4 regions of the Streptomyces sp. NPDC004284 genome follow, and region 3 is predicted to be linked to each of the others. Evidence: riboswitches for the same ligand, from Rfam matches in the RefSeq annotation. Region 3 holds a riboswitch; each other region holds the start of a gene.
What was found. A riboswitch is a leader RNA that binds a small molecule or an ion and turns the genes downstream of it on or off. The one in region 3 is predicted to bind cobalamin.
Positions count from the first base shown of each region.

Region 1 (3,884 bases), on a different contig from region 3:
GCGATGTCGCCGTACGAGTCGGCGCGGGCCATCGGCGGCACCAGGTGGTCGACGAGGGTCGCGTGGACGCGGCGCTTGGCCTGGGTGCCCTCGCCCGGGTCGTTGACGAGGAACGGGTAGATCAGCGGGATGTCGCCGAGGGCCGCGTCGGGGCCGCAGGCGGCGGACAGGCCGGCGTTCTTGCCGGGCAGCCACTCCAGGTTGCCGTGCTTGCCCAGGTGGACCATGGCGTCGGCGCCGAAGCCGCCGTCCTCGGCGCGGGCCGCGATCCAGCGGTAGGCGGCCAGGTAGTGGTGGGACGGCGGGAGATCGGGGTCGTGGTAGATCGCGATCGGGTTCTCGCCGAAGCCGCGCGGCGGCTGGATGAGGACGAGGAGGTTCCCGCGGCGCAGGGCGGCGAGGACGATGTCGCCCTCCGGGTTCTGCGAGCGGTCGAGGAACATCTCGCCGGGCGCCGGGCCCCAGTGCTCCTCGACCTGCTCGCGGAGCTCGGCGGGCAGCTGCGCGTACCAGCGCTTGTAGTCGGCGGCCGGGATGCGGACCGGGTTCTTCGCGAGCTGCTCCTCGGTCAGCCAGTCCTGGTCGTGGCCGCCGGCCTCGATGAGGGCGTAGATCAGCTCGTCGCCGTCGCCGGAGACGAGGCCGGGGATGTCCTCGACGGGCCCGAAGTCGTACCCCTCCTCCCGCAGCCTGCGCAGCAGGGAGACGGCGGAGGCGGGGGTGTCGAGGCCGACCGCGTTGCCGATGCGGGAGTGCTTCGTCGGGTACGCGGAGAGGACGAGCGCCAGCTTCTTCTCGGCGTTCGGGATGTGGCGGAGCCGGGCGTGCCGGACGGCGATCCCGGCGACGCGGGCCGCGCGCTCGGCGTCGGCGACGTACGCGGGCAGGCCGTCCTCGTCGATCTCCTTGAAGGAGAACGGGACGGTGATGAGGCGGCCGTCGAACTCGGGCACGGCGACCTGGCTGGCGGCGTCCAGCGGGGAGAGGCCCTCGTCGTTCTCCTCCCAGGCCTCCCTGGACCCGGTCAGGCACAGCGCCTGGAGGATCGGCACGTCGAGCGCGGCGAGCGCGCCCGCGTCCCAGGCCTCCTCGTCGCCGCCGGCCTGCGCCTCGGCGGGCTTCGTACCGCCCGCCGCGAGGACGGTCGTGACGATGGCGTCGGCTCCGCGCAGGACGGAGATCAGCTCGGCCTCGGGGGCGCGCAGGGACGCCACGTACAGCGGGAGGGCGCGGGCGCCGGCGTCCTCGATCGCGCCGCAGAGGGCGTCGACGAAGGCGGTGTTCCCGCTCATGTGGTGGGCGCGGTAGTAGAGCACGGCGACGGTCGGGCCGGTCCCGTTGCGCACGGTCCGCTCCAGCGGGCCCCAGGTGGGGGCGGCGGCCGGGGCCTCGAAGCCGTGGCCGGTGAGCAGGACGGTGTCGGAGAGGAAGCGGGCCAGCTGCTCCAGGTTCGCCGGGCCGCCGTGCGCCAGATAGGCGTGCGCCTCGGTGGCGACGCCGACGGGGACGGTGGAGGCCTCCATGAGCTGGGCGTCGGGAGCCTGTTCGCCGCTGAGCACGACCACCGGCTTCCCGGCGGCGCGGATCGCGTCGAGGCCCTCCTGCCAGGAGCGGACGCCGCCGAGGAGCCGGACGACGACCAGGTCGGCGCCGTCGAGCAGCCCGGGGAGGTCCGCGAGGGGGAGGCGGGAGGGGTTGGCGAAGCGGTACTCCACCGGCCCCCCGGCCGCGCGGGCGCTGAGCAGGTCGGTGTCGGAGTGCGACAGCAGCAGGAGCATGGCGAGCTCAGGCCTTCCTCGGGGTTGTCCGCGCCCCGGGTGGTCGTGTGGACGGCGGGAGTTCCTGACTCACCCGTCCCTCGCGGGTACGGGCTCACAGTGGCGGGACCGCGCCGGATTCTCACCGGGCTTCCTCCCCGGGGTCCTGGGACCCCATGCCGATCTGCATCCTAGATCGTGCCGGGGTCGGGCCCCAGGGAGCGTCGGGGTCGGCCGGATCACACCGGGACGTCCGACGGCGGCACGGGCGAGCACCGGCGGGCCTCGAGCACCAAGGACCGGCAGGCACCGGCAGGGCCCGGAGCGCCAGGAGTCGGCCGGATCACACCCGGTGGTCAGGCGGTTCCCCGTGGGTATGCTCGCCGCCATGCCGCCCACCCCACCCCCGACGCCCGAACCGGGCGAAGCTCGCATACGGGACCGTGGCGACGCCTGCCCCGGGGCGCTGCGCCTGCACCCCGCCGACGACGGACGCCTGGCCCGACTGCGCCTGCCCGCAGGGCGCCTGACGACACATCAGGCGGAGACGCTCGCGGTCGCGGCGGAGACGCTCGGCGACGGACGGATCAGCATCACCTCGCGCGGCAACGCGGAGCTGCGCGGGCTCGGCGAGGGCTGCGGGGCAGACCTGGCGTCCCTCCTGGACGGGGCGGGTCTGCTGCCCTCCCCCACCCATGAGCGCGTCCGCAACATCGTGGCCTCGCCCGGCGCGGGACTCGACGGACTCGGCTCCGCGGACGTGCAGTTGTGGGCCCGCGCACTGGACACCGCACTCTGCGCCGAGCCCCGGGCGGCGTCGCTCTCGGGACGGTTCCTGTTCGTCCTGGACGACGGGCGCGGGGACGTCGCCGGGCTCGGCGGCGATGTGAGCTTGATCGCAGGGCCGGACGGATCCGTCCTGCTGCGGCTGGGCCCGGAGGCCTTCCGGCTGGCCGCGACCGACGCCGTCCGGGCCGCCCTCACCGCCGCCCTCGTGTTCCTCGACGCCGCCGGGGCCGCCGGGAACGGGGCCTGGCGCCCGCGCGAGCTGCCCGAGGAGCACGTGCCCGACTGGGCCGGAGCCCTCGCGCGGGCCGGGATCACGGCGGAGCCCGTACCCGTACCGCCGCTTCCCGCGTCCCCGCCGCCCGCGCCCGGCCCCCTCGGCGAGCGCGCCCTGCACGTCCTCGCCCCGCTCGGCCGGCTGACGGCCGCCCAGCTGCGGGCCCTGGCCGACGGGGCCGAGGAGCTCCGGCTCACGCCCTGGCGGGGGGTGGTCGTCGTGGGGGCCGCCGACCGGGACCTGGCGGAGCACGGCCTGATCACCCGGCCCGACCTGCCCTCGGTCGGGGTCAGCGCCTGCACCGGACGCCCCGGCTGCGCCAAGTCCCTCGCCGACGTACGGGCGGACGCCGCCCTCGTCCGGCGAGGGGGCCTGCCCGTCCACTACTCCGGGTGCGAGCGCCGCTGCGGCCACCCGCACGGCACCTGGGTGGACGTCCTCGCCACCGGCGACGACACCTACCTGGTGAACGGCGTACCGACCCCCCGCACCTCCCTGCCCGAAGCAGTGACCACGGCCCGCACGACGAGATGAGCGAGAGCACCAGGATGTTCGACTACGAGAAGGACGGGACGGAGATCTACCGCCGGTCCTTTGCCACCATCCGCGCCGAGGCGGACCTCTCGGGCCTGCCCGCCGACGTCGCCCAGGTGGCGGTCCGGATGATCCACGCCTGCGGGATGACCGACCTCGTGCAGGACATCGCCCACTCCCCGGGCGTCGTCGCGAGCGCCCGCGCCGCACTCCGGGCCGGCGCGCCCATCCTCTGCGACGCGCAGATGGTCGCCAGCGGCGTCACCCGCAAGCGGCTGCCCGCCGACAACGAGGTGCTCTGCGCCCTCTCCGACCCGGCCGTCCCGGGTCTCGCCGCCGAGCTCGGCACCACCCGCTCGGCCGCCGCCCTCGAACTGTGGCGGGACCGCCTCGAAGGCTCCGTCGTCGCCATCGGCAACGCGCCGACCGCGCTCTTCCACCTCCTGGAGATGATCGCGAAGGGCGCCGGGAAGCCCGCCGCCGTCCTCGGCATCCCGGTCGGCTTCATCGGCGCCGCCGAGTCGAAGGAC
Region 1 is NZ_JBIAMJ010000005.1:84,403-88,286, forward strand. Features, by position in the region: gene cobN (cobaltochelatase subunit CobN) at 1-1,778, opposite strand, end outside; cobalamin riboswitch at 1,818-1,950, opposite strand; gene ACFYUS_RS15155 (cobalamin biosynthesis protein CobG) at 2,134-3,354, shown strand; gene ACFYUS_RS15160 (precorrin-8X methylmutase) at 3,351-3,884, shown strand, end outside.
Region 1: it holds a riboswitch for cobalamin, as region 3 does, so the genes downstream of both, cobN (cobaltochelatase subunit CobN) here and ACFYUS_RS02910 (ribonucleoside-diphosphate reductase subunit alpha) in region 3, are expected to answer to the same signal.

Region 2 (3,884 bases), on a different contig from region 3:
GTACGGCAGGACACCGAAGGTCCGGCGTCCGGTGAGGCCGTGCAGCATGTCGAGTCCGGGCTCCAGCAGCGTCACGTCGCCGCGGAACTTGTTGACCAGGTAGCCCGCCACGAGCGCCTGGTCCTCGGGCGCGAGCAGCGCCGTCGTCCCGAAGAACTGGGCGAAGACCCCGCCCCGGTCGATGTCCCCGACCACGACGACGGGCAGCTTCGCGGCGCGCGCGATGCCCATGTTCACGATGTCCGTGCGCCGCAGGTTGATCTCGGCCGGACTGCCCGCCCCCTCGCAGATCACGGCGTCATACGTGCCCCGGAGCTCCTCCAGGCACGCCATCACCGGCTCGAAGAGGGTCTTCTGCCGCCCTCCGTGGTAGCCGCGGGCGCTCATCTCGCCGACCGGCTTGCCCATGAGGACGACCTGGCTGGAGCGGTCGCTGCCGGGCTTGAGCAGCACCGGGTTCATCAGGGCGGTCGGCTCGACCCGGGCCGCCTGCGCCTGCATGGCCTGCGCGCGGCCGATCTCGGCGCCCTCCCGGGTGACGAAGGAGTTCAGGGACATGTTCTGTCCCTTGAACGGCGCGACCTTGATCCCCTGCCGGACCAGCCAGCGGCAGATGCCGGCCGTGACGACGCTCTTGCCCGCGTCGGACGTGGTCCCGGCGACGAGCAGCCCCCCACCCCTCATGCGTTCCTCCGCTTCAGTGCGCTCGCGATCATGCGGCCGCCCACGCAGGCGGCCAGGGTCAGTGCGGTGACCCGGCGGGAGAGCCGGACCGCGCGGTCGATGTCGGCGACCTCGACGGGCCGCCCCTCCCCGTTGAGCACGGGCCGGTGCTCGACCCGCCCGGCGTACGAGAGGGTCCCCCCGAGCCGTACGCCGAGGGCGCCCGCGAAGGAGGCCTCGACGGGTCCCGCGTTGGGGCTCGGATGCTTGGCCGCGTCCTCGCGCCAGGCCCGTGCGGCCCCGCGCGGATCGCCGCCGGCGACGGTGGCGAGGACGGCGGTCAGCCGGGCCCCGGGCCAGCCGGCCAGGTCGTCGAGGCGGGCCGAGGCCCAGCCGTAGCGCCGGTGGCGGGGGGACTTGTGGCCGACCATCGCGTCGAGGGTGTTCACCGCGCGGAAGCCGACCAGGCCCGGCACGCCCGCGACCGCTCCCCAGAAGAGGGCGCCGACGACCGCGTCGGAGGTGTTCTCGGCGACGGACTCGACGACCGCGCGGGCCATCGCGGGGCCGTCGAGGGACTGCGGGTCGCGCCCGCACAGGTGCGGCAGCCGTTCCCGGGCCACCTCCAGGTCCCCGGCGGCGAGGGCGCCGCCGATCGCGCGGGCCTCGCGGCCCAGGGTCGTACCGCCGACGACGGCCCAGACCGAGGCGGCGGTGAGGGCGACGGAGGCCGCGCGGCTGCCCCGTACCGTACGGGCGGCGAGGGCGCCGGCCGCGACGGTGGCGCCGGCGCAGACGGCGGTGTGCAGGGCGCCCCAGCCGCGGTGGTCGTGCCACAGGGCCTTCTCGACCCGGCCCGCGGCCCGGCCGAAGGCGGCGACGGGATGGCCGCGGCGGGGGTCGCCGACGAGCAGATCGACGGCGAGACCGGCGGCCGCGCCGTACGCGAAGACACCGGTGGTTCTGGACGGGGTGGGGCTGCGGCCGGGCATGGCGCTGTGTCCTCACTCAGGGTCCGCGCCCTGGATCGACGTGACCGGCGGCGAGAGTTCCTGACTCCCGGACCCCTCGGGATCCGGTCACAGTGGCGGGACCGCGCCGGAATCGCACCGGACTTCCTCTCCTGCCGCCGTATGGCCCCGGCAGTCCACCACGGCCCGAGAACAGCCGTCAACTCACCCTTGACCTGCATCGCGTCACTGTGCGAAGCACCACAAACACGACGGCCGGGCGGCCCGCACACGAGGTGCGGACCGCCCGGCCGGGGGTACCGGGGACCGTCAGGCGACGATCAGGTAGATGCCGTACGCCACGGCCGCCAGGCACAGGGCGAAGCAGGCGTAGGCGCCGGTGCGGGCCAGGGCGGCGGAGCCTCCCTGGGCGGCGGCCTGCTCCTGCTTGGAGAGGCCGACGACACCGAGGGTGAAGAGGCCCACGAGGGCGACGGTCGTCACGAGGCTGACTCCGAAGACGGAGCCGAGGGCTGCCCAGTCGATCTTCATGCTTGGTTCCAGTTCCTTAGACCGCGGCGGTGGCCGGGGGAGCGGCCGGGTCCGTGGGGACCGGCGCGGGGATGGTGGTCTTCAGGTCCTCGTCCGCGACGGCGGCGACGGAACCGGCCGGCGGCGGGGTGACGGCCGCGATCGCGGTGGTCACGACACCCGCGGGCTCGGCGTCGCCGTCGATGTCGTCGTCCGTGACGTTGTGCCGGTCGACCGGCTTGCGGCGGGACAGCGACCAGATGACGCCCGAGCCGGCGACGAGGAGGACCGCGACGGCGACGATGCCCCAGGTGCCCTGCTTGGTGAGGAACTCGGCACCGGCGCCGACCACGGCGGCGGCGGGCAGCGTCAGGCCCCAGGCGACGAACATCCGGGTCGCGGTCGACCAGCGGACGACACCGCCCTTGCGGCCGAGACCGGCGCCCATCACGGCACCCGAGCAGGACTGGGTGGTGGAGAGGGAGAAGCCGAGGTGCGAGGAGGCGAGGATGACCGTGGCGGCACTGGTCTGGGCGGCGAAGCCCTGCTGCGGCCGGAGGTCGGTGAGGCCCTTGCCCATGGTGCGGATGATGCGCCAGCCGCCGAGGTAGGTGCCGAGCGCGATCGCCATGCCGGCGGAGACGATGACCCACAGGGGCGGGTTCGAGCCGGGGGCGACGACACCCTGGGTGACCAGGGCGAGGGTGATGATGCCCATCGTCTTCTGGGCGTCGTTGGTGCCGTGGGCGAGGGAGACGAGACCGGCGGAGGCGATCTGGCCGGCCCGGTAGCCCTTGGCGGTGTGCTTCTCGTCGGTCTTCGCGCCGATCTTGTACGTCAGCCGGGTGGCGAGCGTCGCGGCGAGACCCGCGACGATCGGGGCGGCGACGGCCGGGATGAGGACCTTGGTGACGATGGTCGGGGCGTTCACGGCGGACCAGCCGGCCGACATGACCGCGGCGCCGATGAGGCCGCCGAAGAGGGCGTGGGACGAGCTGGACGGCAGTCCGAGCAGCCAGGTCAGCAGGTTCCACAGGATGGCGCCCACGAGCGCCGCGAAGATCACTTCTGTGCGAATGCCCTCTTCGTTGATGATCCCGCCGGAGATCGTCTTGGCGACCTCCACGGACAGGAAGGCGCCGACGAGGTTCAGCACGGCGGACATGGCCACCGCCGTCTTGGGCTTGAGAGCACCGGTCGAGATGGTCGTGGCCATCGCGTTGGCGGTGTCGTGGAAACCGTTCGTGAAATCGAACACGAGAGCTGTCACGACCACAATGGCGAGCAGCAGCGTGATGTGTTCCATTTACCCAGGCAATCGTTTGACGTCAGTGGCTCGTCGAACGTAGGCAACCTGGGTGAACGGAAGATGAACTGGGGCGGGCGACGTGGTGTCCCTAACCGGTGTCAAGAGATTCCGCTTAGCCCTCCGGCGTGACCGGTGTCCACGATGCGGTCACCCCGGAACCACGGGTAATCCCGCTCCTCGCCGGGCCCGTGCGACCCACCCCGTCTCCTCCCCGTCCGCCCGGTTCCGCTCCCTGGACAGGACCATCCGACCGGGGGACCCCCTCGACGAGACTCATGTCACTCCCCGGGGCGAACCCTCCGGTTCCCCCCCCGCCCGGGTCCGTCCGGTGGCAGGCCCGGGCCGTCCTGCCGAGACTGGGAGCGTGCGCCCGGCTACAGCGACGGCAGCGGCCGTCACCACCCTGATCGGTGTCGGCGCGGCCGTGGTGG
Region 2 is NZ_JBIAMJ010000007.1:57,737-61,620, reverse strand. Features, by position in the region: gene ACFYUS_RS19600 (cobyric acid synthase) at 1-684, opposite strand, end outside; gene ACFYUS_RS19595 (cobalamin biosynthesis protein) at 681-1,655, opposite strand; cobalamin riboswitch at 1,687-1,830, opposite strand; gene ACFYUS_RS19590 (hypothetical protein) at 1,944-2,165, opposite strand; gene ACFYUS_RS19585 (anion permease) at 2,182-3,450, opposite strand; gene ACFYUS_RS19580 (alpha/beta hydrolase) at 3,818-3,884, shown strand, end outside.
Region 2: it holds a riboswitch for cobalamin, as region 3 does, so the genes downstream of both, ACFYUS_RS19595 (cobalamin biosynthesis protein) here and ACFYUS_RS02910 (ribonucleoside-diphosphate reductase subunit alpha) in region 3, are expected to answer to the same signal.

Region 3 (3,884 bases):
CGTAGAAGTCCGGGTAGCGCATCGGACGCAGGGTCAGTTCGAAGCCCGGGTCGAGCAGGTTCTTCTTCTCGGTGGAGCTCATTACTGGCAGGCCTCGCAGGACTCGGGGTTCTCAAGGGAGCAGGCGATCGCGTCGGCGTCGGGGGTCGCCTGCTGGACGGGGATCGGGGCGGCGGCCTGGGCGGCGCGGGCGATCCGGGTCGCGGGGCGGGAGCGCAGGTAGTACGTCGTCTTCAGGCCCTGCTTCCAGGCGTACGCGTACATCGACGACAGCTTGCCGATCGTCGGCGTCTCCATGAAGAGGTTCAGGGACTGCGACTGGTCCAGGAACGGGGTCCGGGCCGCCGCCATGTCGATCAGGCCGCGCTGCGGGATCTCCCAGGCCGTGCGGTACAGCTCGCGGACCTCGGCCGGGACCCAGGTGAAGCCGGCGACCGAGCCGTTGGAGTCGCGCAGCGCCTCGCGGGTCTGCGCGTCCCACACGCCGAGCTTCTTGAGCTCGTCGACGAGGTACGAGTTGACCTGGAGGAACTCGCCGGAGAGCGTCTCGCGCTTGAACAGGTTGGAGACCTGCGGCTCGATGCACTCGTAGACGCCCGCGATCGAGGCGATCGTCGCGGTCGGGGCGATGGCGAGGAGGAGGCTGTTGCGCATGCCGGTCGACGCGATGCGCTCGCGCAGGGCCGTCCAGCGCTCCGGCCAGTTGAGCTCCACGTCGTAGTGGTCGGGGTGCAGGACGCCGCGGGCGGTGCGGGTCTTGTCCCAGGCCGGGAGCGGACCGCTGCGCTCGGCGAGGTCGGCGGAGGCCTCGTACGCCGCGAGCATGATCCGCTCGGCGATCTTCGTCGACAGGGCGCGCGCCTCGGCCGAGTCGAACGGCAGCTTCAGCTGGAAGAAGACGTCCTGGAGGCCCATCGCGCCCAGGCCGACCGGACGCCACTTGGCGTTGGAGCGGCCCGCCTGCTCGGTCGGGTAGAAGTTGATGTCGACGACCCGGTCGAGGAAGGTGACGGCCGTGCGGACGGTCTCGTCCAGGCGCGCCCAGTCGATGTCGCCGCCGGTCACGAAGGCGCCGAGGTTCACCGAACCCAGGTTGCAGACGGCCGTCTCGCCGTCGTTGGTGACCTCGATGATCTCGGTGCAGAGGTTCGAGGAGTGGACGACCGTGCCCGGCTCGGCCGTCTGGTTGGCCGTGCGGTTCGAGGCGTCCTTGAACGTCATCCAGCCGTTGCCGGTCTGCGCGAGGGTGCGCATCATCCGGCCGTACAGGTCGCGGGCCGGCATCGTCTTGCGGGCCAGACCGGCGGCCTCGGCCTTGAGGTAGGCGGCGTCGAACTCCTCGCCGTACAGGTCGACGAGCTCGGGCACGTCCGCCGGGGAGAACAGCGACCACTCGGCGTCGGCGTTGACGCGGCGCATGAACTCGTCCGGGATCCAGTGCGCCAGGTTCAGGTTGTGCGTACGGCGCTGGTCCTCGCCCGTGTTGTCGCGGAGCTCCAGGAACTCCTCGATGTCCGCGTGCCAGGTCTCCAGGTAGACGGCGGCGGCGCCCTTGCGGCGGCCGCCCTGGTTCACGGCGGCGACGGAGGCGTCGAGGGTCTTCAGGAACGGCACGATGCCGTTGGAGTGCCCGTTGGTGCCGCGGATCAGCGAACCGCGGGCGCGGATGCGGGAGTACGACAGGCCGATGCCGCCCGCGTGCTTCGAGAGGCGCGCGACCTGGTGGTAGCGGTCGTAGATGGAGTCCAGCTCGTCCTGCGGGGAGTCCAGGAGGTAGCAGGAGGACATCTGCGGGTGGCGGGTGCCGGAGTTGAAGAGCGTGGGGGAGGACGGCAGGTAGTCCAGACGGCTCATCAGGCCGTACAGGGCGGCGACTTCGTCCAGCGCGCGGGCGCTGTCGTCCTCGGCGAGGCCGCAGGCGACGCGCAGCATGAAGTGCTGCGGGGTCTCGACCACCTTGCGGGTGATCGGGTGGCGCAGCAGGTAGCGCGAGTAGAGGGTGCGCAGGCCGAAGTAGCCGAAGCGGTCGTCGCCGGCCTGGTCGATCGTGGCGTCGAGCCGGGCCGCGTGCGCCGCGACGAGCTCGGCGGTGCGGTCGGCGATGAGGCCCTCGCGGTGACCGACGGCGACGGAGGCCGAGAAGGAGACGGCGCCCTGGCCGGCGGCCTCGTCGGCGATGGTGATGGTCAGGAGCCGGGCGGCGAGCCGGGAGTACGCGGGGTCCTCGGCGATCAGGCCGGCGGCCGCCTCGGTGGCCAGCTCGCGCAGCTCCGCCTCGTCCGACGTGGCGCTGCGGCCGCGCAGCGCGGCGGCGGCGACCTTGCCGGGGTCGGTGTCCGGGAGGTCGGCGGTGAGATCGGTCAGGGTCCGCAGGAGTACGGTCCCGGGGCCGTCGGTCTCGATCGCTGCGGCCGGATCGGCGGGCGCGATGGTCACGTGGGGGCTCTCCCTCGCTCGGCTCGGGGCCAGGGCGGGGGGAGGCGGGCAGGCGGGCACCCGTACGCGCGGGCGCGCCGCGTCCACCGGCCCACTCCGCGAGGCCCGGACGTCTGTGACACCCGGAACGGACGGACCGGGCGCGCTGCCGGCAGGTCCTCGGACTCGCTCCGTACGAAGCACGAAACCGCACGAAGCACACCGTTGCGGGACAGTTCCGGATTCGCGCCGGATTTCCCTGCGTCGACAGCGAGGACGAGCATACATGTGGGGGGCGCCGCTCGTGGCACCCCCCACATGTTGTGTCGGTCCCGGGAGTTACAACTCCAGGGCGTACGTGCGCAGCGAGTGATCGGAGATCGGCTCCCAGTCCCGTTCGGGGGTGCGGACGAAGCCGAGCCGCTCGTAGATCCGGTGCGCGGAGACCATCAGATCGGCCGTGGAGAGCACCAGGCGCGCGCAGCCGGGGAGGGCCCGCGCCCGGTCCACGCAGGCGCGTACGAGGGCCTCTCCGACGCCCCTGCCGCGGGCCGCCGGCGCGACCACGAGCATCCGGAACTCGGCCTCGCCGGGGACGGCGATGTCCGCCCAGGGGGTGCCGCCGGGGGCGAAGGTGACCCCGCCGACGATCCCGCCGTCGGCGTCGACGGCGACGAGCACCTCGCTCTCGCGCGCCCGCCGGGCCGTGTCGCGGAGCACGTCCAGGTAGAAGTCGTCCTCGCCGTGCAGCAGCAGCCCGTCATTCAGATAGGTGAACCCGGTGAGGTCGCCGAGCTCCTCGTACTCCTCGGGCCGTACCGCCCTGATCGTGAAGTCCATGCCCGCCAGTCTGCCGCGCCCGGCCGTGCGGAGGGGCCCGGGTTTCTCCTGGTGAGATCCCGGGCCCCTCCTCGACGTGTCCGTGGGTCAGTGCGCTCCGGCGCCGACCTTCGGGAGGTCGCGGACGCCGGCGTCGCCCGCGTCCGCCGTGTAGTCCTCGGGGGAGGTCTCGTCGACGCCCTCGGGGGCCTTGACGGCCTTGAGGACGAAGGTCAGGACGACCGTGACGAGGACGTTGAGCGCGAAGGAGGTGAGGCCGATGTAGCCGATCTCACCGATGCCGGGGATCTCGGCGGCCGAACCGCCGAAGTGCTTCTGGGCCGGGTTGGTCGGGCTGGCGACGCCGTACGCGGTGACCGTGCCGTACACCATGCCGACGGCCCAGCCGGCGAGCAGCGCCCAGCGGTGGAACCAGCGGGTGAACAGGCCGCCGACGAGCGCCGGGAAGGTCTGCAGGATCCAGATGCCGCCGAGCAGCTGGAAGTTGATCGCGACCGTCTTGTCCATGGTGAGGACGAAGATCAGCGCGCCGACCTTCACCAGGAGGGAGACCAGCTTGGAGACCTTGGTCTCCTGGGCCGGGGTGGCGTCCTTCTTGATGAAGTCCTTGTAGATGTTGCGGGTGAAGA
Region 3 is NZ_JBIAMJ010000001.1:622,163-626,046, forward strand. Features, by position in the region: gene ACFYUS_RS02905 (ribonucleotide-diphosphate reductase subunit beta) at 1-82, opposite strand, end outside; gene ACFYUS_RS02910 (ribonucleoside-diphosphate reductase subunit alpha) at 82-2,436, opposite strand; cobalamin riboswitch at 2,569-2,712, opposite strand; gene ACFYUS_RS02915 (GNAT family N-acetyltransferase) at 2,755-3,255, opposite strand; gene mctP (monocarboxylate uptake permease MctP) at 3,343-3,884, opposite strand, start outside.

Region 4 (3,884 bases), on a different contig from region 3:
GCCTCCTCGCCGAAGGCGAAGGCGTCCAGGGTCCGCGCGTGTCCGCCGCAGATCAGCAGGGCCGCCGCGAGGACGGCGAGGCACACCCACACCTCGTTCCAGCCGGCCCCGGAGAGCGAGCCGAGCAGCCAGAAGAGGACGCCCCGGGTGGTCTCGGCGTCGGCGGCGGTCATCACGACGAAGGAGGTGAGGGCGGAGAAGAGCTGCATCGCGGCGACGCCCGCGAGGACCACCCGGTCCGTGGAGCCGCCGAGGGTGTGACTGAGCAGCAGCACGAGCGCGAAGGAGACCACCGCCCCCAGGAACGCCCCGCCGGTGACGGAGAGGACGCCGCCGCCGACGCCGAGGACGACGACCGCGACCGCGCCGGTCGAGGCGCCGGAGGAGACGCCCAGGACGAAGGGGTCGGCGAGCGGATTGCGCAGGAGCGACTGCATCACCGCCCCGCAGACGGCGAGTCCGGCGCCGCAGACGGCGGCGAGGAGGGTACGGGGCAGCCGCAGGTCCCAGACGATCCCGTCGCGGATCGGCGAGAGCTCCGAGGCGCCGCCGCCGAGGTGGGCGGCGATCACGGACCCGGCCTCGCCGACGCCGATGTCCGCCGGGCCGATGGTGACGGCCACGGCCACGGACAGCCCGAGCAGCGCGAGTCCGGCCGCCGCCCACAGGAACACCGTGGCGGACGCGGCCCCTTGCCGGGTGGTGCTCACTTCGCGAGACCGTACGAGCGGAGCGCGGCCGCCACCTTCTCGATGCCCTCGACGGTGCGGAGGCCGGGGTTGAGCGCCTGGCCGCTGAGCAGGACGTACCGCTTGTGCTTCACCGCCGCCATGTTCCGGGTGACGGGGTCGGACTCCAGGAACTCGATCTTCTTGGCGGCGCTCTCGGCGGACTGCGCGCGGCGGGTCAGGTCGCCGAGCACGAGGACGTCGGGGTCGCGGTCCGCGACGGTCTCCCAGTTGATCTGGGGCCACTCCTCGCGGGTGTCGTCGAAGACGTTCTTCGCCCCGAGCGCGTTCGTGACGATCCCGGGCGCTCCGCAACAGCCCGCCATGTAGGGCGACTTGGAGTCCGAGTACCAGTAGAGGACGGTGGCGTCGGTGAAGTCGGCCGCCGCCGTGGCCTTCGCCACCCGCGCCTTGAGCCCGGCCACGAGCTTCTCGCCGCGCTCGGGGACCGCGAACACCCGGGCCAGGTCGCGGATCTCGCCGTAGACGGTCTCCATGGTGAGGGGGCGGGTGCGGACTCCGTCGCCGTCGCCGCTGTTGTCCTTGCCGACGCAGTCGGTGGGCGAGAGGTACGTGGGGACGCCGAGCTGCTCGAAGCGCTCGCGGGGCGCCACCCCGCCCTTGCCGAGGGTGTACCCGAACGAGGCGGCCGCGAAGTCGGGTTCGGTGTCGAGGACCTTCTCGAAGGAGGGGTAGCGGTCGGCCAGGCGCGGCACCTTCGCGTTCTCCTTCTCCAGCCCCTCGAGCACCGGGTCCGTCCAGGTCGCGGTGCCCACCATGCGGTCGGCGAGGCCGAGGGAGAGCATGATCTCCGCCGCCCCCTGGTCGAGGGCGACGGCCCGGCGCGGGGCGCGGTCGACGCGGACCGGCCGTCCGCAGTTGTCGTCGAGGGTGACGGGATGGCCGTGCTGAGGGGCGCTCTTCCCGGACGGTGCGGAGGACCCTCCGCCGCAGCCGGTCACCGTCGCGGTGAGGAGCAGGACGCCGGCCAGGGCGAGCACGGCGGAGCGGACGGGGTGTGCGAGCGGCACGGGAACTTCCTCTGCGGCCACGGCTCATACGCGGAGCCTGTCGTACGGTCCTCCCCGGACGGCAGCGTGCCGCCGGGGCCGCCAGCAGGTCTTCGGACTCGGGGTCGGCCGGACGGAGCGCCTTCCCGGGCCCGTCGTGCCGCCCAGTGGCCGATGCTCCGCCCGTCGCCCTCACCGCTGCGCGTCAGTTCCGGTCTTCCACCGGATTCCCTGACCCGTGCACGTACCCGTTCAGGTGCGTACAAAGGTGCGACTGGCCTCGGCACAGTACCACCGGGCGGCGACCGCGCTCCGGGGCCCGGCCGGTGTCAGGCGCGCAGCTCCCTGGCCTCGAAGCGGCCGTCGCCGAGGACCAGGACGAAGGAGACCTGCTGCCCCTCGGAGACCGTCCGCCTCTCGTTCTCGATGTCCTCGGCGCGGAAGTACACCTGCTCCTCGGAGCCCAGGGGGACGACGAAGCCGTACCCGCCGAGACGGTTGAAGGACCGCACGATCCCTTTGCTTCTGCCTTCCACGGCGACCTCCTCGTCGTCATCGGCGACGCGGTCGGGCGTGTCCGGCCCCGGGTGGCCGTGTCCGCGCCTCAGGGGAGGTGTACCCCGCACGGCCACCCTTCGCCACCGCCGCGGGCCGGGCGCACCACCCCCGATGATCTAGTACAATATTCAACAGAGGTCCGTTGCCGAAGATCCCCCGTTTCCGGCAGCGGGCCTCACCCCTTTCGTCAGCGCGCGTCCGGCCGGACCCAGACCGTGCCGCGGGCCTCGTACTCCAGCATGGCCTCCAGGCCGTTCGCCGCTTCGGGGCCGAGCTCCCGGCGGACCAGCCAGAGGGCGAGCTCCAGGCCCGAGGTGACGCCGCCGGCGGTCACCAGGTCGCCGTCGTCCACCACGCGCGCCCCCTTCAGGACACCGCCCTGCCGCTCCAGGTCCGGCCGGGCCTTGTGGTGGGTGGTGCAGGGGCGGCCCCGGGTGAGTCCGGCGGCGGAGAGCAGCATGACGCCGGTGCACAGGGCGCTGACGGTGAGCCCCGGCCGGGCCGCCGCCGCGAGGGCGCGGGGCAGGGTGCCCCGGTCGATCTCGGCCCAGACGCCGGGGCTGTCCCGGCGCGCGTAGCCGCCGCCCGGCACGACGAGGAGGTCGGCCTCGCGCGGGGCCCAGGGGTGGTCGACACGGACCTCCGTGCCGAAGGCGGCGGTGACGGTGCCGGGTCCGTCGACGGAGACGTACCGGACGTCCACCGGACGCTCGGAGAAGAACCCCGAGGCGGAGAGCACCTCGTAGGGGGCTGCGAAGTCGAGCTCCTCGACGCCGTCGAAGAGGACGAGGTGCACCCGGAGCGGGCGGCGCGCGGACGCGCCGGCGGCGGTGGCACCGGTTCCCGTGACGCCCGCGAGGGCGCCCGTGGCGCCGAGGGCGGTGGTGGCGCGGAGCAGGTTGCGGCGGTTCATGGTTCTCCCCCAGGGGGTGGAAGGGCCCGACGGTTCTGTCACGCCGAGGCAGTCGGCCGCCGCCGCTTCCCGGTTCCCCGCCCCCTCCGGGCTCCGCGCCCGGCCGGGTCAGACCCCGCCGGGGTACGCGATCCGCGCCGGCTCCCGCGCCGGCGTCGGCTCCTGCTCCTGCTCCCGCTCCCGCTCCCGCTCCCGCGAGGCTCCGCCTCAGGCCCCGCCCGGGTACGCGATCCGCGCCGTGATCCTGGCGATGCGCCGCGCCGACTCCTCCGGCGGGCCCACCGGCTGGACGATGTGGCTGACGGTGAGCCGCACGATCGTCTCGACGGCGAGGCCGCGGGACTCCTCGTCGACGTCGGGCCAGGCCTCGGTCGCGTACGCGTCGAGCATCGCCATCGCCGTGCCGAAGACCGGTTCCGCGCGGGTGGTGAGGTAGGCGAGGAGATCGTCCTCGCCGCCGCGCGCCGCGAGCAGGACGCCCTTGATGAGGGGGTTGTCCACGGCCTGCTGGAGCGTGTAGCCGACGCCCGCCGCGGCCGCCGCCTCCAACTGCCCGCGATGGGCGTCCAGTTCACGCTGGATGCCGAGCAGGAAGCCCTCGACCTCGCGCTGCACCAGGGCCTGCCCGATGGCCTCCTTCGAGCCGAACTCGTTGTAGAGCGTCTGACGGCTGAT
Region 4 is NZ_JBIAMJ010000024.1:6,483-10,366, reverse strand. Features, by position in the region: gene ACFYUS_RS36510 (FecCD family ABC transporter permease) at 1-710, opposite strand, end outside; gene ACFYUS_RS36505 (ABC transporter substrate-binding protein) at 707-1,759, opposite strand; cobalamin riboswitch at 1,846-1,971, opposite strand; gene ACFYUS_RS36500 (cold-shock protein) at 2,068-2,274, opposite strand; gene ACFYUS_RS36495 (DJ-1/PfpI family protein) at 2,484-3,209, opposite strand; gene ACFYUS_RS36490 (TetR family transcriptional regulator) at 3,417-3,884, opposite strand, start outside.
Region 4: it holds a riboswitch for cobalamin, as region 3 does, so the genes downstream of both, ACFYUS_RS36505 (ABC transporter substrate-binding protein) here and ACFYUS_RS02910 (ribonucleoside-diphosphate reductase subunit alpha) in region 3, are expected to answer to the same signal.